3 regions of the Neorhizobium tunisiense genome follow, and region 1 is predicted to be linked to each of the others. Evidence: predicted binding sites of a transcription regulator. Region 1 holds the regulator's gene; each other region holds the start of a gene.
What was found. Region 1 encodes HrcA, which represses chaperone genes, less so after heat shock. Its sites were predicted from a motif close to GTTAGCACTCNCNNNNNGNGAGTGCTAAC; they were not measured.
Positions count from the first base shown of each region.

Region 2: the regulator HrcA is predicted to act here: its motif matches at 5,254-5,282, upstream of groES (co-chaperone GroES).
Region 3: the regulator HrcA is predicted to act here: its motif matches at 5,351-5,379, upstream of groES (co-chaperone GroES).

Region 1 covers NZ_JBDIUU010000009.1:316,152-323,722, reverse strand. The annotation lists gene lptB (LPS export ABC transporter ATP-binding protein) at 1-345, shown strand, start outside; gene rpoN (RNA polymerase factor sigma-54) at 535-2,091, shown strand; gene hpf (ribosome hibernation-promoting factor, HPF/YfiA family) at 2,341-2,916, shown strand; gene ptsN (PTS IIA-like nitrogen regulatory protein PtsN) at 2,993-3,457, shown strand; gene grpE (nucleotide exchange factor GrpE) at 3,656-4,297, opposite strand; gene hrcA (heat-inducible transcriptional repressor HrcA) at 4,415-5,494, opposite strand; gene rph (ribonuclease PH) at 5,674-6,390, shown strand; gene ABCW43_RS24660 (VOC family protein) at 6,414-6,830, shown strand; gene rdgB (RdgB/HAM1 family non-canonical purine NTP pyrophosphatase) at 6,830-7,474, shown strand; gene hemW (radical SAM family heme chaperone HemW) at 7,481-7,571, shown strand, end outside.
Region 2 covers NZ_JBDIUU010000004.1:283,887-291,457, forward strand. The annotation lists gene ABCW43_RS17645 (sensor histidine kinase) at 1-105, opposite strand, end outside; gene ABCW43_RS28855 (hypothetical protein) at 91-447, shown strand; gene ABCW43_RS17650 (dicarboxylate/amino acid:cation symporter) at 651-1,994, shown strand; gene ABCW43_RS17655 (hypothetical protein) at 2,118-2,339, opposite strand; gene ABCW43_RS17660 (sensor histidine kinase) at 2,567-3,571, opposite strand; gene ABCW43_RS17665 (hypothetical protein) at 3,568-3,792, opposite strand; gene ABCW43_RS17670 (cold-shock protein) at 3,922-4,131, opposite strand; gene ABCW43_RS17675 (J domain-containing protein) at 4,537-5,145, shown strand; gene groES (co-chaperone GroES) at 5,336-5,632, shown strand; gene groL (chaperonin GroEL) at 5,696-7,330, shown strand; gene ABCW43_RS17690 (hypothetical protein) at 7,488-7,571, shown strand, end outside.
Region 3 covers NZ_JBDIUU010000001.1:1,429,060-1,436,630, reverse strand. The annotation lists gene ABCW43_RS07605 (GFA family protein) at 1-389, shown strand, start outside; gene ABCW43_RS07600 (DoxX family protein) at 455-904, opposite strand; gene ABCW43_RS07595 (hypothetical protein) at 1,177-1,491, shown strand; gene ABCW43_RS07590 (cation:proton antiporter) at 1,626-3,167, opposite strand; gene groL (chaperonin GroEL) at 3,296-4,939, opposite strand; gene groES (co-chaperone GroES) at 4,999-5,295, opposite strand; gene ABCW43_RS07575 (TIGR01459 family HAD-type hydrolase) at 5,759-6,607, shown strand; gene ABCW43_RS07570 (bifunctional riboflavin kinase/FAD synthetase) at 6,647-7,571, shown strand, end outside.

The DNA of each region.
Region 1 (7,571 bases):
AGCCAGTTGCGGAAATCGGCGGCCGTCGCACTCTCCGGCGGCGAACGCCGGCGCCTCGAAATCGCCCGGGCGCTTGCGACCGATCCGGCCTTCATGCTGCTCGACGAACCTTTTGCCGGCGTCGATCCCATTTCCGTCTCCGACATCCAGAACCTCGTACGCCACTTGACGGCGCGCGGGATCGGCGTTCTGATAACAGATCACAACGTCCGCGAGACGCTGGGCCTGATCGACCGGGCCTACATCATCCACGCGGGCGAAGTGCTGACGCATGGCCGGGCCGACGATATCGTCAACAACCCGGATGTTCGCCGTCTTTACCTCGGCGACAAGTTCAGCCTTTAGGCGAGAGCTCAGTCGCTGCAGGCGACAAAGAAATTTACTTTCCCGCACTGCAGCGCTTGACCAAATCTTTCAAAAAAGCAATTCTTGTGCCAGATGCAAATTTGGCCTTGTGGAGGCTCGGCCAATCGAGTGTCCACCACTCCATGACCGGGTGGTTCAAGGGGATTGCAGGGGAGTTTCGCGTCCGCCATGGGTCTATCCGCTAATCTTTTCCTACGCCAAACTCAATCGCTGGTGATGACACCGCAGCTGATGCAATCCATTCAGCTGCTGCAGATGACGCATTTCGAACTCAACCAGTTCATCGCCCAGGAAGTCGAAAAGAACCCGCTGCTCGAAATTACGTCAAGCGAGAGCGAAAACGACGCGGAAACAGGCTTCGAAACGGCCGACGACTTTGCCCCCGCCGAGGGCCACGAGAGTTCGGCAGCCGCCGAAGTCGATAGCGACTGGTATGAGGGCTCCTCTTCCATCAGCGCCGAGAGGCTCGGCGAAGGGCTCGATACGGGCTTTGAAAATGTCTTCCCGGACGACGGCCCGGTGCGGCGCGCCGATGCGCCGGAGCTGCTCAGCCAATGGAAGTCCATGCCGGGCGGCGACACCGGCGAAGACTACGACCTGGATGATTTCGTCGCCGGCCAGGTAACGCTGCGCGATCACCTGAACCAGCAGATCCCCTTCCTGATCGTCGATGCGGCCAGCCGCCTGATTGCTCAGCATCTCGTCGATCAGCTGGACGAGGCCGGTTACATGCTGGGCGACATCGAAGAGATCGCTGCTCGCCTCGGCAGAAGCGCCGGGAATGTGGAAGCCATCCTGCATTCGCTGCAGACGCTTGATCCGCCGGGCGTCTTCGCGCGGTCGCTCGGCGAATGTCTGGCAATCCAGCTTCGGGAAAAGGATCGGCTCGATCCGGCCATGGATGCACTGATCAGACATCTGGACCTGCTCGGCAAACGCGACTTCGCCTCACTTCGAAAGATTTGCGGGGTCGACGACGAAGACCTGATCGACATGCTTGCGGAAATTCGCGGCCTCAACCCGAAGCCAGGCGCGGGTTTCGAGCGCGGCATGTCAGAGACGATTTCGCCGGATATCGTCGTGCGCGCAGCACCCGACGGCGGCTGGATGGTGGAACTCAATCCGGACACCCTGCCGCGCGTTCTGGTGAACCATAGCTATTTCCAGACAGTGTCGAAGAACTGCCCGAAAAACGGCGACGACCATAATTTCCTCTCCGATTGCATGCAGAACGCCAACTGGCTGACGCGCAGCCTCGACCAACGGGCCAAGACGATCATGAAGGTGGCGACCGAAATCGTACGCCAGCAGGATGCCTTCCTGATGCACGGCGTCGACTACCTGCGGCCGCTCAATCTCAAGACCGTTGCCGAAGCGATCAAGATGCATGAATCCACGGTCAGCCGCGTCACCTCCAACAAATACATGCTGACGCCGCGAGGCCTGTTCGAGCTCAAATATTTCTTCACGGTGTCGATCGGCTCGGCGGAAGAAGGCGGAGACAGCCATTCGGCGGAGGCCGTGCGCCACCGGATTCGCCTGCTCATCGCCCAGGAGACGCCGGATGCGGTGCTTTCGGACGACGATATCGTGATCAGCCTGAAACGCGGCGGGGTCGAACTTGCGCGCCGGACCGTCGCTAAATACCGCGAGGCGATGAACATCCCCTCCTCCGTCCAGCGCCGCCGTGAAAAGCGTGCGATCGCCGGGGTCGCGGCATATTGAGATGCCGGCCGAAGCACGCGATTTTCCACAGGCCTACGTAGAAATCCCCGGGCCGGCCACCGTTGACATTCAAAACATCGGGCGCTAGAAGCCCGCCGCAACTGCACGGGACATGGCACGAAACGTATCCCATCATTCAGACTGGCACCGATTGCAGCAATTTAGCCCGGTGGCGTGCGAACGGCTTGGATGAGGGGACGGCTTGGCGTAGACTGGAACACGCAAGTCACGACAAGAAGGAAGAACTCCATGAGTGTGCGTGTATCCGGTAAGCATATGGAAATTGGCGATTCGTTCCGTCAGAGGATCGAGGACCAAATCGGAGAAGCGGTTACAAAATACTTCGACGGAGGCTATTCAGGCCAAGTCATTGTGGAAAAGGCAGGTTCGCGCTTTTCTGCCGACTGCAAGGTGCATCTCGATACCGGGATCGTCCTGCATGCGGCTGGCGAGGCGAATGATCCGCAGATCAGTTTCGACGCCGCGGCACAGCGGATCGAAAAGCGTCTGCGCCGCTACAAGCGGCGGCTCAAGGATCATCATGCCGGCAACCATATGAATGGTTTTGCGGAAGTTGCCTACACTGTTATGGACAGCGTACCGGATGAAGGGGAGGAAGTGCCCGAGGATTTCGCGCCGACTATTGTCGCGGAAAGTTCGAAGCAGTTGAAGACGATGACGGTCGCCAGCGCCGTCATGGCACTTGATATGACCGACGAGCCTGTTCTTCTGTTCCGCAGCCCCGGCAAGGAACATCTGAACATTGTGTATCGCCGCAATGACGGCAATATTGGCTGGATCGATTCCACCAATATCAAGAACTGACACCTGGGGAGAGCGTCGGAGACGGCGCTCCCCTTCGCCTAGGGCACAAGCTCTTGCGGCACGAAGGATGACGAGAATGGCATTGGCAGATTTGCTGCAGCAAGATGCGATTATTCCTACCCTAAAGGTAAATTCCAAAAAGCAGCTATTGCAGGAGCTGGCGGCCAAGGCTTCCAAGCTGACGGGCGTGAGCGAACGAGAAATCTTCGACATCATCCTGCAGCGCGAAAGGCTCGGTTCCACCGGCGTCGGCCACGGCATCGCCATCCCGCACGGCAAGCTCAACAGCATCTCGTCGATCAAGGGGATTTTCGCGCGCCTTGAAGCGCCGGTCGATTTCGAAGCGCTCGATGACGAGCCGGTCGATCTGGTGTTCCTGCTGCTCGCACCCGAAGGCGCCGGCGCCGACCACCTGAAGGCGCTGTCGCGCATCGCCCGCGTCCTGCGCGACCAGGATCTTGTCGCCAAGCTGCGCAAGACCGATTCCGCTTCGGCGATCTATGCCTTCCTCAACGAGGAGCAGGCAAACCACGCCGCCTGACCGCATACACATCCGTGGGGACGAAACGAACCGCCCGGCCGCTGACAAAGCGCCGGGCGGTTTTGTCCTTGAGCCGCCGTTTAACGGGAATATCTACGTGGACTTGGCGGAGCGGACGGTTGCCGTTAGGGCTGCGAAGCGCCGACTGGGCGTCCGGCGCAAAGCGAAAAGCGGGCTTGCGCCCGCTTTTCAAAGCTTTCAGGCGTTCTTTTCGCCGGCGGTTTCTGCGGAGGCTTCCGCCTTCGGGCCGCCCTTTGCGACACCGACCATGGCCGGGCGCAACACACGTTCGCCGATCGTGAAACCAGCCTGAACGACCTGAACGACCGTATTGTTCGGAACGGCAGGGTTCGGGATCTCGAACATGGCCTGGTGGAAGTTCGGATCGAATTTCTGGCCTTCCGGATCGATCTTCTTCACGCCATGGCGTTCCAGCGCTGACAGCATGGAACGCTCGGTCATCTCGACGCCCTCCAGGAGCGTGGTCAGCGAGGCATCTGCCGTGGCACGCATTTCGGTCGGCACGGCGTCCAGCGCGCGGCGCAGATTGTCCGAAACGGCGAGCATGTCGCGCGCAAAGCCGGCGGCTGCATAGGACTTTGCATCCTTGATTTCGCGTTCGGTGCGACGGCGCAGGTTGTCCATCTCGGCGGCAAGCCGCAGGAAGCGGTCGCGCAGCTCGTTATTTTCGGCCTTCAGCAATTCCAGTGGATCCGGTTCGGCGACGGGCGCCTCGGCATTCTTCTGGTTGGCCGCGTCCTCAAGAGCAGAGGCAACAGCTTCCGCCGTGTTCTCGGCGGCAGCTGCGTCAGGTCCGTTCTTGTTGGTTTCGTCGGTCATGACGGTCTCCGGTTATTCTTGACTTGGATTTATGGGCTTGGATTTGTGCCCGATATCGAGGTTTAAAGTGAAAAAATCAAGGCTTGCTGGGAAAGTTGGGGCGGCTCCGTCGCGAAATCAGCGCGATAACCTGGCAAGCAGCTGCGCGGTGTAATCCACCATCGGTACGATGCGCGAATAGTTGAGCCGCGTCGGCCCGATGACACCAACGGCACCGACGATCCGGTCCTCGCCGTCACGATAGGGCGCCACGATGAGCGAGGAGCCCGAGAGAGAGAACAGCTTGTTTTCCGAGCCGATGAAGATTCGAACGCCCGGTCCCTTTTCAGCCAGATCGAGGATCTCGATCAGGCTGTCCTTCTTTTCGAGATCGTCAAAAAGCAACCGCAGGCGATCGAGATCGGCAACATCCGCAAGGCCCTCGAGCAGGTTGGCCCGGCCGCGGACGATAAGCTGGGTCGGCTTGCCTTCCTCGCTGTCGCCGGACCAGACCGCAAGACCGCGCTCGACCAGTTCCTGCGAGAGCGTATGGAGCTCACCCTGTACCTGATCCTTGAGTGTCTTCAGCTGGCCACGCAGTTCCGGCAGCGTCTGGCCGCTCAGGTGGGCATTCAGGAAATTTGCGGCCTCGGTCAGCTGCGACGACGTCACGCCGGCCGGGAGTTCGATGATACGGTTTTCCACCTGATTGTGATCGCCGACAAGCACCGCAAGCGCCTTGGTTGGCTCGAGGCGGATGAACTCGACATGCTTGAGGACCGGATCGCTCTTGGTGGTGATGACGATGCCGGCACCCCGCGAGACGCCCGACAGCATGCGGCTCGCCTCCGCCATCAGGCTCTCCATCGGCTGATCGCGATCTGCGGGCCGGATCTGCCGGTCGATATTGGCGCGTTCGTCGGCGGAGAGGTCTCCTACCTGCATGAAAGCATCGACGAAAAAGCGAAGCCCGGACTGGGTGGGCAGGCGGCCGGCGCTGATATGCGGCGAGTAGATGAGGCCGAGTTCCTCGAGATCGCTCATCACATTGCGCACGGAGGCCGGCGACAGCGATATGGGCAGCAGGCGGGAAAGATTGCGGGAGCCGAGCGGCTCACCTGTTTCCAGATAGCTTTCCACGATGCGGCGGAAAATTTCGCGCGAACGGTCATCGAGCACAGAGCCGCTGTCCCTACCCGTCGATGCCGAAAATCCCATCTAAACCTTCACCGTTCCGTTGATCTTTTGACAAAATATAGTCATTCGCCTCGCCTTCTCCAAAGGGAAAATCACCACGGCCGCAATCAAACGCCTTCAGGACGCCCCCCGGGGCTTTTTCTTTGCAAAAGCTTGGCCGGGGCCGTAGAAGGCGGAAACAGAAATCCAGGGAGCGAAGCATGCGGCCTTCAGGCAGACAGTTGAACCAGATGCGCAAGGTCTCATTCGAGCGCAATTTTTCCAAACATGCGGAAGGCTCCTGCCTTGTGAAGTTCGGCGACACGCATGTGCTTTGCACCGCGAGTCTGGAAGAAAAGACCCCGCCGTGGCTGCGCAACAGCGGCAAGGGATGGGTGACCGCCGAATACGGCATGCTGCCGCGCGCCACAGGCGACCGCATGAAGCGCGAAGCCGCTGCCGGAAAGCAGGGCGGCCGCACCCAGGAGATCCAGCGCCTGATCGGCCGCTCCCTGCGCGCCGTCATTGATCTCGAAGCGCTCGGCGAAAAGCAGATCACCATCGACTGCGACGTTATCCAGGCAGACGGTGGCACGCGCACGGCTTCGATCACCGGTGGCTGGATCGCGCTCTACGATTGCTTGAAGTGGATGGAAGCCCGCTCGATGACCAAGGTCGACAAGGTACTCAAGGATCACGTCGCGGCGATCTCCTGCGGCATCTTTGCAGGCCAGCCGGTCATCGACCTCGACTATATCGAGGATTCGGCCGCGGAGACGGATGCGAATTTCGTGATGACGGGCACCGGCGGCATTGTCGAAGTGCAAGGCACGGCCGAGGGCAAGCCTTTCAGCCAGGAAGAATTCCTGAACCTCTTGGCACTGGCTCAGGACGGCACCCAGCAACTGGTGGCGATGCAGAAGCAGGCGATTGCCTGAAACTCGCAGAAAAGAGGTGCTGTTTGATCGAAGGCATTCTCGAAACCGCGCTTTACGCCGATGATCTCGATGCCGCCGAAGCCTTTTACGGCGGCATTCTCGGCCTTGAAAAAGTGCTGCGAGCCGGCAGCAGGCATGTATTCTTCCGCTGCGGGCCGGGCATCCTGCTGATCTTCAACCCGGCCGAGACGATCAAGCCGCCTCCGGCCGATGCGCTGCCAGTACCGCCACATGGCGCGACGGGACCTGGGCATATCTGCTTTCGCATGACGGGCGAGGCGATTGACAGGATCAGGGAAAAGCTCAACAAGGCGGGTATTGCCATCGAAAGCGATTTCCGCTGGCCGAACGGTGCCCGCTCAATCTATTTCCGCGATCCGGCCGGCAACAGCCTGGAATGTGCAGAGCCAAGGCTCTGGAATATCGAACAGGAATTGTAATGCGCAAGCTCGATACCAAGACGATCGTCGTGGCCAGCCACAATGCCGGAAAAATCCGCGAGATTGCAGAACTGATCGGTCCCTTCGGCTTTTCGGCGAAATCCGCCGCCGAACTGAAATTCGTAGAGCCCGACGAAACGGGCACGACATTCGAAGAAAATGCAGCGATCAAGGCGATCGCCTCCGCCAAAGCCTCAGGACTGCCGGCTTTATCGGATGATTCCGGCATCGTCATCGACGCGCTCGATGGCGCCCCCGGCGTCTATACCGCCAACTGGGCGGAACGCGCGGACGGCAGCCGGGACTTTCAGATGGCGATGGAGAAGATCGAGACGGCGCTGGAGGAGCGCGGCGCGACAAGGCCGGAGCAGCGCAGCTGCCGCTTTGTGAGCGTACTTTGTCTCGCCTGGCCGGATGGGCACACGGAAATGTTCCGTGGCGAGGTGGAAGGCACGGTGGTGTGGCCGCCGCGCGGCACCCAGGGTTTTGGTTATGACCCGGTCTTCCAACCGCAAGGCTATGATATTACATTCGGTGAAATGAGTAGTGATCAGAAACACGGCTGGAAACCCGGCGAGCCGGAAGCGCTTTCGCACCGCGCCCGTGCCTTCAAGCGTTTCGTCGAAACCTGCCTGGAGGCTTGAGGCGCTTTGAATTCTGCCGCCCCCCTTCTGTCCAATACCCTTCTGCCGGATACCGGCGAACCGGGCTTCGGCGTCTATGTGCATTGGCCGTTCTGCG
Region 2 (7,571 bases), on a different contig from region 1:
ATAGTCGTTGCCGACGAAGCTCAAGGGTTCGCGCCAATTGCTGGATGCGACCGCAATGCCATCCCTGCCCGTGACGTAGAGAACGGAGGCATGGGTGCCGGCCACCAGCCCTTCCAGCTTTCGGTCCAGGGCAGCGATGGCCTCTGTGTTTCGGAACGCCAACGCCCCGACCACCTGTTGATCCTCAGCCAGGAGCAGGGGAAGCGCTCGCGGCCTTTCCAGCACCGCGCGCAACAACGCAACCTTGAGATTGGCATCGGCGCGGCCCTGGTCGAGGAGCGCTTTCACTGCGGAACTGCGGCCGTAAAGACCGGCGGCAAAAAGAGCGGAGCTCAGGAGCGCGGCAGCGGCAAGGGCAAAGACAGGCCATGGTGTCCACGCGAAGGCGGGATCCTTGACAGGTTTCTTTCGAAGGCGTTGCTCAAGCATCGTCGGATGTGTGCATAAATCCGCACAAAAAGCAAAGGCCGATGGCGGAAATCCGCACGGCAGATTTCAGGAACCACAGCCGCCACTCAGGCCGGCCACGAAGAATCAATGAGTTAGGCGTCAACCGTCCCTCTGGCACGCATGTTGCTCCGGCAAAGCCAGCAGCACACCTGCAGCAACAGTAACACCACCGCCCCGGGAGGCCAATTGGTTGGGGCGCCATGGAGGACATGATGAACGCAACGATTTCCGATGTGCCAACGCACGACAAGCTTCCTTTCTACCGCCACCTTTATTTTCAGGTTGTCGTGGCAATCGCCGCCGGCATCCTGCTCGGTCATTTCTACCCGGATGTAGGCGCGTCGCTGAAGCCACTCGGCGATGCCTTCATCAAGCTGGTGAAGATGATTATTGCGCCGGTGATCTTCCTGACGGTCGCAACCGGTATCGCCGGCATGGCCGACCTGCAGAAGGTCGGGCGCGTCGCAGGCAAGGCGATGATCTACTTCCTAACTTTTTCGACGCTTGCGCTCGCCGTCGGTCTGCTCGTCTCGAATATCGTCCAGCCGGGCGCCGGCATGCACATAGATCCGGCCACGCTCGACGCCAAGGCGGTGGCGACCTATACGGCGAAAGCCCATGACGCCACGATCACCGGCTTCCTGATGAATATCATCCCGGACACGATCGTCGGCGCCTTTGCACAGGGTGACATCCTTCAGGTGCTGTTCTTCTCGGTTCTGTTCGGCATCGCGCTCGGCATGGTCGGAGAACGCGGCCGACCGGTTCTCGATTTCCTGCAGGCATTGACCGCGCCGATCTTCCGTCTCGTGACCATCCTGATGAAGGCTGCCCCGATCGGCGCCTTCGGCGCCATGGCTTTTACGATTGGCAAATACGGTATCGGTTCGATTGCCAACCTGGCCATGCTGATCGGCACGTTCTATCTCACCTCGCTCCTTTTCGTTCTGGTCGTCCTCGGCGCCGTCGCCCGATACAACGGCTTTTCGATCATTTCCCTGATCCGCTATATCAAGGAAGAACTGCTGCTTGTGCTCGGCACCTCCTCGTCGGAAGCGGCATTGCCCGGACTGATGGCAAAGATGGAACGCGCCGGCTGCAAGCGCTCGGTCGTCGGTCTTGTTATTCCGACTGGTTATTCCTTCAATCTCGACGGGACCAACATCTATATGACGCTTGCCGCACTCTTCATCGCCCAGGCGACCGACACGCCGATCACACTCGGCGACCAGGTCCTGCTGCTGCTGGTCGCGATGCTGAGCTCGAAGGGAGCTGCAGGCATTACCGGAGCCGGCTTCATTACCCTGGCGGCGACGCTTTCGGTGGTTCCATCCGTGCCGGTCGCCGGCATGGCGCTGATCCTCGGCATCGATCGCTTCATGTCGGAATGCCGGGCGCTCACGAACCTGGTCGGCAATGCGGTCGCGACCATCGTTGTCGCGCGCTGGGAAAACGAACTGGACCAGACACAGTTTGCAGTCGCCATGGCAGGCGGCGACGCCGAAAACGCGGTATTGATACCGTCGGGCCAGCCTGCCGAATAATCGCCTGTTTCTATCGCAATCGGAAAGGGCGCCGCCGCGGCGGCCTTTCCCAATTTCCCGGCCGCCATCTCGATAGGGCCTGGCGCGAAGAGCACGTGCCTTCCGCCCCGATTCAACGCTGCCCTATTCTTCCGGCGCTCCTTCGAGCAGACCGTCATACACTTCGATGAGTGCATTGGTGATCGCCTGTCCCAGCGCATTGCCGGCGACGCGCACCTCGTCTTCCGTGCCGCTCCGCGAAGCTTTGGCCAGGTCGAAACCCTGTTCGCTGACGATCTGCTTGGCCACATCGATGGCCCAGAGCCCGAAGTCGCCGCGATTGTCTATCTTGATCGAGTCATCCATCGTGATCTGCCTATTGATGGATCCGGCTTCTATATCGCCTCGGCAATGATGGCCAGCCTCTATGAGCAGAATATCCGATCGGCCCGAAAGAAGCGGACGGAGGATTTCAGGCTGATTGAATACTCTCGACAGCCCGCCAATTCGCCGGAATTCCAGCTCGTCAATAAAAGGGGTCAAATTTTAGAAGGCACCGACGCTGCTGTGCAGGTGTGTCGGCTCATGGAAGGCTAGCGCGACAGTCGATCGCCATCCATGCGCAGGGTCACGAGCAATCCTTCCTCGGACCAGACGTGCTCGAGAGCGCCACCCAGATGACCAGCCAGCGTGCGGCGGAGAAGCTTGCTTCCATATCCACCAGGCCCCTCAGGGGTACTGACTTCAGGCCCTCCTCTTTCCGTCCAGCGAATTTCGACGTCGTCCCCAACCATCGTCCCCGATACATCGAGCGCGCCTTCCGGCACCGATAGTGCGCCATACTTCAAGGCGTTGGTTGCCAATTCGTGGACGACGAGCGCCAGGCCCGTCGCAGCCGCCTGGCCGACGCCGAGACGAGGGACGGCGACCCTGATCCGTCCGGCAAAAGCTCCGTCGTCATCATAGGGGGCGAGCAAAACGGTAAAGATGTCTCCGAGAAGCGCGGCATCGCCTTGGCCACTCGGTAGCGGACGAACAAGATCGTGGGCGCGACCGAGTGCGGTCAGCCGGTTGGTCAGTTGCTTCGTCATGTCTTCGATCGACGCAGACGATCGTGAGGTAATCAGGGTCAGACCCGACGCGATAGCAAGCAGGTTCTTGACGCGGTGGCTCATTTCGCCAGCAAGGAGTTCATGGCTTTCCTCGGCCTGCTTGCGCCCTGTGACGTCCAGAAAGATCCCCGTCATTACCCGGTTCTTGATGCCCGCATCACTGCCTTGCCCCCGTGCCGATACCCATCGCACCTCCGAGCCGACCAGTATCCGGAAGTCGATCTCGTAAGGGCCGATCACGGCGCGTGTCGCGACAAAGGCCGCCCTCACCCTGTCCCTGTCGGCCGGGTGTATTTTCTCGGACAGGTGCTCGAACGTCAGGGCGACATCGTGCGCGACGTTCCAGAGAGTAAAACCGTGACCGTCCATAACAAAACGGTCAGTGTCCACGTTCCAGGACCATAAGGCCACGCCCGCCGCTTGGATTGCGCCGCGCAGTTGCTCCAGTCCCCATTCGGGGCTGTGGGGGGTCACGGTGTTGTTCACACTTGCCTCTGCTTCGCGCGCTTCGCGAGCACCATGCTGAGAGCTGTATTCCGGTCGCGCTCCTCCCTGGCAAGGCGGGCTTCCCGAAGACGCAGGGTCTTCGCCTCCCGCACCTGCGCGACATAATCAAGCTCTTCGACCGCGTGGTCGCGAGCGAAAAACTGCGATTGAACCTGGTCAAAGGCCATCTCGGCCTGCTGCCGGGTCTTGCTGTGCGTCATGATTATTTCCTGTTTGCAAATATGCAGGGTCGAAAACCAGAAAAGGCCGGACATGATGCCCGGCCCTTTAAAAAATCAGCTTCCAGCGGTGCCAGTACATCCGTGGTCAAAGCGGAAGCCGCTTTTTGGTCAAGCAGCCTGCAGGTTGCAAGCCGACATCTTGCCGGACTTTGCGTCCCGTTCGAGTTCGTAGCCGATCTTCTGGCCCTCGACGATTTCCCGCATTCCGGCGCGTTCGACGGCAGAAATGTGCACGAACGCATCAGCGCCGCCATTGTCAGGCTGGATGAAGCCGAAGCCCTTGGTGGAATTGAACCATTTAACTGTGCCTGTGGTCATGATGATGAACCCTTTCAAAGCAAGATTGCGTGACCCCAGAGCCAAGGCCCTGCGGATGGTGATAGCGATTGATTTTGAAAGGGAAGTTCGTCAGGCGCGGTGCCAATCGCGCGGAAACCAAAGTTCAGCAAGCAAAAGATCGATAAACCATAAATAGAGGCTATCCGCAGATAAGTCAACTTTTAGTTTTGACATCCTGTCTGAACAGCCCTCAACGGGGATTTGCGGCCCAGTGGGACAACCTCAACATGGCTCTGGCGGCTAGCGCATCCTGCCGAAAAAGGCTCTCAAAGGGGGAGCTGAGCCCGCTCGGGTGGGCGCGGACTGTCGGGACAGCGAACTGGTGTTGCGGTTGGCCTGTCCATACTCCTTGCCTGCCGGTGCAGGACCGCCATATAAGGCGCGATGACGTCTGATTCAAAGATATTTGTCGGCCTCCGGTCGACCCGCAAAAAACCGGCTCCGCACCACGAACCGAACCATCCGAAATGCCAGTGGGACGGTTGCGAAAAGGGTGGCGCTCATCGCGCTCCTGTCGGGCGGGATGCCGAAGGGCTTTACCTGCTGTTCTGCACGGAGCATGTAAAGGAGTACAGCAAAGGTTATAACTTTGCGCCAAACCTCTCCGACCCTTTAATCGCGCGCTATCAGAGGGAAGCAGCAAGCGGTAGCCGCCCGACCTGGGGCACCGGCATCAACAAGGCCTCGGAGATGCCGCTCCCCTCCATGGCCCGCTCCGGTTCTGCAAAGGCGACGAACGCACGTAAAAGCGCTGCACAACGCCAGGCGGCAAAAGCGGATCTCCGGCAACGTAAGCTCAAGGTGCTAGAAGCCAAGGCCTTCGAGACGCTCGGCCTTTCGCCGGATGCAACGCCGGAGGAGATCAGAAGCCGCTACAAGCAGAGGCTCAAGATGCATCACCCGGACGCGAACCATGGCGAGCGCAACTCGGAGGATCAGCTTCGGGCGTCCATCGAGGCCCATAAGATCCTCAAGCTCAACGGCTTCTGCTAAACGTGCGGCAAGTGATCCGCTGGCGGTCTCGATGTCAGCGGTCCGGACCTCCGGCAAAGAGAGGTGGCGTCGCCGCGGATGCCGGATCACTACCAGAGCACGAATGGCGCTAGCACTCTCGGCGCAAGAGTGCTAAGAATATCCGACCGGGAACCCGCCATCGGGCTGCGCTCTCGCTAAGGAACCTAAAATGAACAATACCATTTTCCGGCCGTTGCACGACCGTGTCGTCGTGCGCCGTATCGAGGCTGAAGCCAAGACCAAGGGCGGGATCATCATTCCCGATACCGCCAAGGAAAAACCGCAGGAAGGCGAAATCGTCGCCGTCGGCACGGGCGCACGCGACGAGAACGGCAAGATCGTTCCCCTCGACGTCAAGGCAGGCGATCGCATCCTGTTCGGCAAGTGGTCCGGCACCGAGATCAAGTTCAACGGCGAAGACCTGTTGATCATGAAGGAAGCAGACGTCATGGGCGTCATCGCCTGATCGTCGACCGCTTCCTTATTTCCTTTTGACGAGACCATGGGGCCAACGGCCCGGGAGTTTTCCATGTCTGCCAAACAGATCAAATTCGGCCGTGATGCACGCGAGAAGCTGCTGCGCGGCGTCGATATTCTTGCCGACGCCGTGAAGGTCACGCTCGGTCCGAAGGGCCGCAACGTCGTCATCGACAAGTCCTACGGCGCGCCGCGCATCACCAAGGACGGCGTTGCCGTCGCCAAGGAAATCGAACTCGACGACAAGTTCGAGAACATGGGCGCCCAGATGGTCCGCGAAGTCGCGTCGAAGACCAACGACGTTGCCGGCGACGGCACCACGACAGCGACCGTTCTTGCCCAGGCCATCGTTCGCGAAGGCGGCAAGGCCGTAGCAGCCGGCATGAACCCGATGGACCTGAAGCGCGGTATCGACCTTGCGGTCACCGCGGTCGTGAAGGACCTGCTTGCCAAAGCCAAGAAGATCAACACATCCGAAGAGATTGCCCAGGTCGGCACCATCTCGGCCAATGGCGAGAAGGAAATAGGCCAATATATCGCCGACGCGATGCAGAAGGTCGGCAATGAGGGCGTGATCACGGTCGAAGAAGCCAAGACCGCCGAAACCGAGCTCGAAGTCGTCGAAGGCATGCAGTTCGACCGCGGTTACCTCAGCCCCTATTTCGTCACCAATGCCGAAAAGATGGTGGCCGAGCTTGAAGATGCCTACGTGCTGCTGCACGAAAAGAAGCTCTCCAACCTACAGGCCATGCTTCCTATCCTGGAAGCAGTCGTGCAGTCCGGCAAGCCGCTGCTGATCATTTCCGAGGACGTCGAAGGCGAAGCTCTTGCGACGCTCGTCGTTAACAAGCTGCGTGGCGGCCTCAAGATCGCGGCCGTCAAGGCTCCGGGCTTCGGTGACCGCCGCAAGGCCATGCTGGAGGATCTGGCGATCCTGACGGGCGGCACTGTCATCTCCGAAGACCTCGGCATCAAGCTCGAAAATGTCACGCTCGACATGCTCGGCCGCGCCAAGAAGGTCTCGATCACCAAGGAGAACACCACCGTCGTTGACGGCGCCGGCACCAAGTCCGACATCGAAGGCCGCGTTGGTCAGATCAAGGCTCAGATCGAAGAAACCACTTCGGACTACGACCGCGAAAAGCTGCAGGAACGTCTTGCCAAACTCGCTGGCGGCGTTGCCGTGATCCGCGTCGGCGGTTCGACGGAGATTGAAGTCAAGGAGAAGAAGGACCGCATCGACGACGCCCTCAACGCAACACGTGCAGCGGTCGAAGAAGGCATCGTGCCTGGCGGCGGCACAGCTCTGCTTCGCGCCTCTATCCTTCTCGATATCAAGGGCGAGAACGACGATCAGAATGCCGGGATCAGCATCATCCGCAAGGCTCTGCAGTCGCTGGTTCGCCAGATCGCTGAAAATGCAGGCGACGAAGGCTCGATCGTGGTCGGCAAGATCCTGGAAAGCGACACCGACAACTTCGGCTATAACGCCCAGACGTCTGAATATGGCGACATGATTGCCATGGGCATCGTCGATCCGGTCAAAGTGGTTCGCACGGCTCTGCAGAACGCAGCTTCGGTTGCCGGCCTGCTGGTGACGACGGAAGCCATGATTGCCGATCTGCCGAAGAAGGATGCCGCCGGCGGCGGCATGCCTGACATGGGCGGCATGGGCGGCATGATGTAAACGGGTTCCAGTCGGGAATTCGGAATAAGCCGTTCGCGGTGGGAGGGCTCCGTTCGATCGGGGCCCTTCGGTCGAATATGCAACGGCAGCGTTTCGTGGCAACGAATTTGGCTGGGCCGCAGCCGTTGCCAACCGTTCAGCGTACAATGAGGGCCAAATGATTGTATTGAACAGGCCGCGCAGTTCCGAACCTTATCCGGACAGGGATATCGGTTGTCAGGAGGCCCTGGAGCAGGTCTTT
Region 3 (7,571 bases), on a different contig from region 1:
GATGCCATTGCGGCCATGTGACCTATGAGGCCGAACTCGACCCGAAGCGGGTCAGTATCTGCCATTGCACCGATTGCCAGGCGCTCAGCGGTTCGCCGTTTCGCGTCACCGCCGTCGTACCGGAAAGCGATCTGAAGCTCACCGGGCACGAGCCAAAGCTTTACCGCAAGGTGGCCGAGAGCGGCCGCGTCCGCCAGCAGTATTTCTGCCCCGAATGCGGCTCCCCGCTTTTTGTCAATGGCGTAGGCGAGGCGGCGAGAATCTGGGGCATCCGATGGGGCAGCATCGACCAGCGGGCGGAGTTGAAGCCGCAGCGCCAGATCTGGTGCCGCTCGGCCGTTCCCTGGCTGCCCGAAATGGCGGACCTGCCGGCAGTCCAGACCGATTGAGATCAAAAAAATACCCGCCGGACTTCTCATCCGGCGGGCAGTCTTGGGCAGGGAATTTCGAAAGCTTAGGCAGCGATTGCGACAGAACCGCGGCGGGCATCGACAGAAAATGCACCGGCGCCGACGGCGGCGAGAACCAGGAAGCCACCGGCAATCGTCAGGTTCTTCATCATCATCAGGCTGTTAAAGAGCGTCAGCAGGCCATTGGCGGCCTCCGGGAAGCCCGGGACGTTGATGGCGCCGGAATGGAAGACGAAGGCGGTGAAAGCGGAGAAGGCAGCCAGCAGCAGCGCTGCGATGCGCGCCTGGAAGCCGGTCAGCACGGCAAGGCCGGTGACCAGTTCGAACAGGCCCGCGACATAGGCGAGCAGCATTCCGGCCGGAAGGCCGGCACCGGTGATCATGCCGGCGGTGCCGGCGGGATCGATGAGCTTCTGGAAACCGGACATGACGAACATGCCGGACAGGAGGACGCGGCCGACGAGAAGCAAGGAATTGGTAGCGGTGGTGGACATTTTTAGATCTCCGGATCGGTGTCTCTGGTTGGACACGCGGGTTGAATTCTCTGGGACTGTATGTGCCCCATTTTGCCCGTATCCGGAAGATGAACAATGATTGACGGTTTGTTCGATAAAAAGAGACAATCATTGGTGCGCCAGTGCGGTGCCGTCTCCCCGCTCTGAACGGCGGAGATCTTCAAGGATGCTCCTCTCGCTGAACGCAACCTTCAGCAAAGGTTCATCGTTTCTCCTTCACCATGCGATCATTGCCGATGAAAGGAGCCCTCATGAAGAAGATCATCATCACCGCGCTCGCCCTCCTGGTCGCATCCGCCGTGCCGAGCCTTGCCCAGACCTACCGCAGCGAGGCGCGGGAAAACCGCCAGGAATACCGCATCTATCGCGGCATGGCCCGGGGTGAGCTGACGCCGTTCGAATTGCGCAACCTCGCCCGCCAGCAACATCGCATCGACCGTGCGCAGGCCCGCGCCGGCCGTGACGGCTACATTTCCTATAGGGAGCGTCAGCGGATCGAGCGGATGCAGGACCGCGCTTCGCGCAACATCTACCGCAAGAGCCACAACGGCCGCGATATCTACTGATTGCGTAACGCAACTGAAAGCCCGCGTCACGGGGCGGCTTCCAGGCCGCCCTTCGCATGCCAGGGAGCCTGATCTGGCAACACCCCATCGCGCGGGCCTCCGTTACCCGGCACAAATCCTGACTGAACGACGGATCAGATTTCTTCGATCCTGCGCGCGTCTTCCGGCAGGACCGAAAGTTCGCGCCAGTCGATCTCTTCGAGCAGCAGATTGTACTCGTCGACATTGACCTTGTGCACCGAGCGAAGCTTTTCCAGCTCTTCCCGCTGCGCGGCAATAGCTGTCAAGGCAAGCCGCCGATAGGTATCGAGAGAGGTGGCGTCCTCGATACGGGAAGCAGCCAGCTGCTCGATGCGGAACTTGGAGCGCAGCAGTTCCGCCTCCGTCTCGGTCGCGCCGTCGAGCCTGGAAAGGCCTGCGAGGGCGATCTTGCTGCGCAGGACGGCGAGTTCGCCATGCCCCTCGGCACGGCGGTCGAGGCCGAGCCAGCGGATGATGGGCGTGAGCGTCAGTCCCTGGACGACGAGGGTCGCAAGAACCACCGAAAAAGCAGTCAGCACCACCACGTCGCGTTGCGGAAAGTCCATCGGCAGGGCGAACGCGGTCGCAAGCGTCACCAGGCCGCGCATGCCGCACCAGCCCGCCAGCAACGCCTGCGTCATCGTTGCGGTTTCAGTTCTGCCGCGGCTGCGCTCGTGCCAGGCGTTGAGGCGATTGTAGCCGATGCAGACGATAAAACGCACCGCGACGACGATCACGATGGTCATCAGCGAAAACTGCGCGGCATCCCAAAGATGGTCCGCCGGCATTCCGCCGACGATGTCGCGAACCTGCATGCCCATCAGCAGGAAGGCCATGACATTGAGCACGAAGACGACAGCGGTCCAGACCGCATAGGACTGCACCCGCATGCGGGCCGAGGAGCGCGCCTCGCTGCTTCTCGCAAGCGTCATCGCGAAGGCGACGATGGCGAGCACCGCCGACAGGCCAAGCCGTTCGGCGAGAATCCACAGAAGAAAGGTCTGCACGAACTGCAGGAGGATGCCGCCGAGCGTGCCGGCAACAAACCGCGTCAGGTGCCGGACCGCCCAGGCGGCCAGGATGCCGAGAAGGATGCCGCCGGGCACGGCGACGGAAAGATGCAGCGCCACGCCGGTATCGAGACTACCGGCCGATTGTACCGAAAGCGCCGCGTCGAAAATCAGCAGCGCGGCCGCATCGTTGAACAGGCTCTCGCCCCGAAGGACCGTATCGGTGGTGCGCGGGATCGACATCGACGACAGAACGGCAGTCGCAGCCGCCGCATCGGGGGGAGCGACGATCGCACCGAGCACCAGCGCGGCGGCAATCGGCAGTCCGGCAAACGCCCACCCGGCAAAGGCGACGGCGGCCGCGGTCGCAAAGACGCCACCGATCGCAAAGACGAGCAACGGCACCCAGAACCGGCGGGCGATCCCGATCGGAAAATCGAAGGCGGCGTCGAGCAGCGCCGGCGCGATGAACAGCGCAAGCGCGGTGTGCGGGTCGAGCGAGATATAGGGCATGCCCGGCACCAGCGCGACCGCCGCACCCGCCAGCGCCAGCATCGACGGATAGGGCACGGAAAGCCGGCGCGAGATCTGCAGAAGCACAATCGCGACAAGCAACAGGACGAGCAGGCTCTCGAAGAAACTCATGGCGCAAGTGTAATTGCGGCCTGCGTCTTTGTCAGCCGTGCTCCGTCCTGCTGACAAACAAAAAGGGCGACCCGAGGGCCGCCCTTTCCGAACTGAACCGGCTGGCTCAGATGCGAGACCCGAAGGTCTTACATCATGTCCATGCCGCCCATTCCGCCCATGCCGCCCGGCATGCCGCCGCCGGCAGCTTCCTTCTTCGGAAGTTCGGCGATCATGGCCTCGGTGGTGATCAGCAGCGAAGCAACCGAAGCTGCGTTCTGCAGGGCAGTACGAACGACCTTGAGCGGGTCGACGATACCCATGGTGATCATGTCGCCATATTCCGACGTCTGGGCGTTGTAGCCGTAGTTGTCTTCGTTCTTTTCGAGGATCTTGCCGACCACGATCGAGGCTTCGTCACCAGCGTTTTCAGCGATCTGGCGAACCAGCGACTGCAGAGCGCGGCGAACGATGTTGATGCCGGCTTCCTGGTCGTCGTTGGCACCCTTTGCAGCGATCTTCGTGGAAGAACGCAGCAGGGCAACGCCGCCGCCCGGTACGATGCCTTCCTGAACGGCAGCGCGCGTCGCGTTGAGAGCGTCGTCGATGCGGTCCTTCTTTTCCTTGACTTCGACTTCCGTCGAGCCGCCGACGCGGATCACGGCAACGCCGCCAGCGAGTTTGGCAAGACGTTCCTGCAGCTTTTCGCGGTCGTAGTCCGAAGTGGTTTCTTCGATCTGGGCCTTGATCTGGCCAACGCGGCCTTCGATGTCGGCCTTGGAGCCGGCGCCGTCGACGATCGTGGTGTTTTCCTTGGAGATCGAGACCTTCTTGGTGCGGCCGAGCATGTCGAGCGTGACATTTTCGAGCTTGATGCCGAGGTCTTCGGAGATCACGGTGCCGCCCGTCAGGATGGCGATGTCTTCGAGCATGGCCTTGCGGCGGTCGCCGAAGCCCGGAGCCTTGACGGCAGCGATCTTGAGGCCGCCACGCAGCTTGTTGACGACGAGCGTTGCAAGAGCTTCGCCTTCGACGTCTTCAGCGATGATCAGGAGCGGCTTGCCGGTCTGGACGACGGCTTCGAGAACCGGGAGCATCGCCTGCAGGTTCGAGAGCTTCTTCTCGTGGAGGAGAATGAAAGCGTCGTCGAGGTCGGCGACCATCTTTTCCGGGTTGGTGACGAAGTAGGGCGACAGGTAGCCGCGGTCGAACTGCATGCCTTCGACGACTTCGAGTTCGGTTTCGGCGGTCTTGGCTTCTTCAACCGTGATGACGCCTTCGTTGCCGACCTTCTGCATGGCTTCAGCAATGTCGAGACCGACCTGCTTGTCGCCGTTTGCGGAGATCGTGCCGACCTGTGCGACTTCTTCCGACGTGGAGATCTTCTTGGCCTTGGCCTGGAGATCCTTGACGACGTCTGCAACGGCGAGATCGATGCCGCGCTTCAGGTCCATCGGGTTCATGCCGGCTGCAACTGCCTTGTTGCCTTCGCGAACGATCGCCTGGGCAAGAACGGTAGCCGTCGTGGTGCCGTCGCCGGCGATGTCGTTGGTCTTCGAAGCAACTTCGCGGACCATCTGGGCGCCCATGTTCTCGAACTTGTCGTCCAGTTCGATTTCCTTGGCGACCGAAACGCCGTCCTTGGTGATGCGCGGAGCGCCGAAGGACTTGTCGATGATGACGTTACGGCCCTTCGGGCCGAGCGTTACCTTGACTGCGTCAGCGAGAATGTCGACGCCGCGCAGCATCTTTTCGCGCGCGGTGCGGCCGAACTTGATTTCTTTGGCTGCCATTTTGATAACTCCTGAAAAGGGGTGTCAGCGATTTAGAATGAAGAGCAACGGGCCGGAAATCAGCCGATGATGCCCATGATGTCGGATTCCTTCATGATCAGAAGGTCTTCGCCATCGAGCTTGACTTCGGTGCCCGACCACTTGCCGAACAGGACGCGGTCGCCGGCCTTGACGTCGAGAGCGGTGATATTGCCCTTGTCGTCGCGGGTGCCGGTGCCGACGGCGACGATTTCGCCTTCCTGCGGCTTTTCCTTGGCGGTATCAGGAATGATGATGCCGCCCTTGGTCTTGGCTTCGGATTCGACGCGACGAACAACGACGCGGTCGTGAAGGGGGCGGAAATTGGTGCTTGCCATTGTCTAATCCCTCGATCAAATGACATGGACGGGTGGAAACCCGTATCTCGGTGCTGTTAGCACTCCCCGTTGGAGAGTGCCAGCCGCGTCGAGATAAGGGTGCCCGGCGGATGAGTCAAGAACGGCCGCAAAATTTTCAGGCCGGCTCGGAACCTCATAGAAAATACGCTTAACGATACGAATGCTGGGCAATGCCTGCGCCTGGCGGAACTTACGGCCATAGGCGCATCAGGGTGTTCGGGTCCGGCCACCTCTCCGGACAGGTCGGCATGTTGCACCGGACTTTGGTGGAAGAAAGGCGCTGTCGCGCTTAACGGCGGCGCGAGCCTGCGAATGCCCAACGGGGCACCCTGCCGAAGTTCGCGCAGCGCCGTCGGCGGTCGCGGTTTTTCTCCCGAATATCTCTTGTAATCCTTAACCGGGTTTGTCATGTGACCCGGAACTTGCGAGATGGGAAGGTTACATGGCAAAGCGCATCGGCAATCTGAGCGAAGTGATCGGCGGCTACGACGTGGTCCTTTCGGACGTCTGGGGTGTGGTTCACAACGGTGTCGAGGCTTTCCAGCATTCCTGCAAGGCTCTCGCCGCGGCCCGCGAAGCCGGCGCAACCGTCGTGCTGATCACCAATTCGCCACGCACGGCGCCCGGCGTCATCGAGCAGATGCGCGCACTCGGCGTGCCCGACGGCACCTATGACCGGATCGTCACATCCGGCGACGTCACCCAGCACCTGATCGTCGACGGCCCGAAAAAGGTCTTCCTGATCGGTCCCGAACGCGACCTCAACCTGTTCGACGGGCTCGGCGTCGATGTGGTCTCCGCCGAGGAAGCCGAATGCATCGTCTGCACCGGTTTCTTCGACGACGAGAAGGAAGTGCCGGAAGATTATACCGACATGCTGGCGGCGTTTGCCAAGCGCGACGTGCCGTTCATCTGTGCCAATCCGGATCTCGTCGTCGAGCGCGGCCACAAGATCATTCCCTGCGCCGGCGCGGTCGCGGCCTATTACGAGGAGTTCGGCGGCAAGACCCGCGTTGCCGGCAAGCCGCATCGGCCGATCTACGAGGCGGCGATCGAAGCCGCCCGCGAAGTGCGCAGCGAATTCCCGATGGGTCGGGTGCTGGCGATCGGCGACGGCATGCCGACCGACGTGCGCGGCGCACTCGCATACGGCCTCGACCTGCTTTATATCAGCGCAGGCATCCATGTCGCGGAATACACCGTCAACGGCCAGACCGACGAGACGATCCTGAACGCCTGGCTGAAACGGGAAAATGCCGCGCCGAAATACTGGATGCCGCGCCTCGCATAGCCCCCTGGGCCGAACTGGGCCTGAACCGGAACCCGCTGCATGACTGTCTTCCACCGCAACGAGAAGAAGGAGCCGCTGCCCGAGGAACTGAAGGGCGGCGTTATCGCCATCGGCAATTTCGACGGCGTGCATCGCGGCCATCGCAGCGTCCTGGAGCGCGCGCTGGCACTTGCCGAACAGCGCGGCGTGCCCGCCCTAGTGCTGACCTTCGAACCGCATCCGCGCACCGTTTTCCGCCCGGAAGAGCCGGTGTTCCGGCTGACGCCGGCACCGCTCAAGGCCCGGCTTCTCGAAGCCATGGGTTTCCGCTCGGTGATCGAATATCCCTTCACCCCGGACTTTGCGACCCGCTCGGCGGAAGAATTCATCCAGACCATTCTCGTGGATTGGCTCGCAGCCAGCGCCGTCGTCACCGGCTTCGACTTTCATTTCGGCAAGGACAGGAAAGGCGGTCCGGCTTTTCTCATGGCATCCGGCGCCAAGCACGGTTTTAGCGTGCAGCTGGTCGATGCCTTCCGCGACGAGAATGCCGAGGTGATCTCGTCCAGCCGCATCCGCGACCTGCTGGCGGAAGGCGACGTCGCCGCCGCGGCCGGCCTGCTCGGATATCGCTATACGCTTGAGGCGGAGGTGATCGGCGGTGAAAAGCTCGGCCGCCAGCTCGGTTTCCCGACCGCCAACATGCAGCTGCCGCCGGAGGCCGAATTGAAGGCCGGCATCTACGCCGTCCGCTTCCGCCGCCCCGACGGCACGCTTTTCGACGGCGTCGCCAGCTACGGCCGCCGCCCGACGGTGACCGAAAACGGTGCGCCCCTGCTCGAAACCTACCTCTTCGATTTTTCCGGCAGCCTTTACGGCGAAACCTGTTCCGTCTCCTTCTTCGGCCACCTGCGCGACGAACAGAAATTCGACGGGCTGGACCCGCTGGTCGCGCAGATCAGGCGTGATGAGGAAGAGGCGCGGG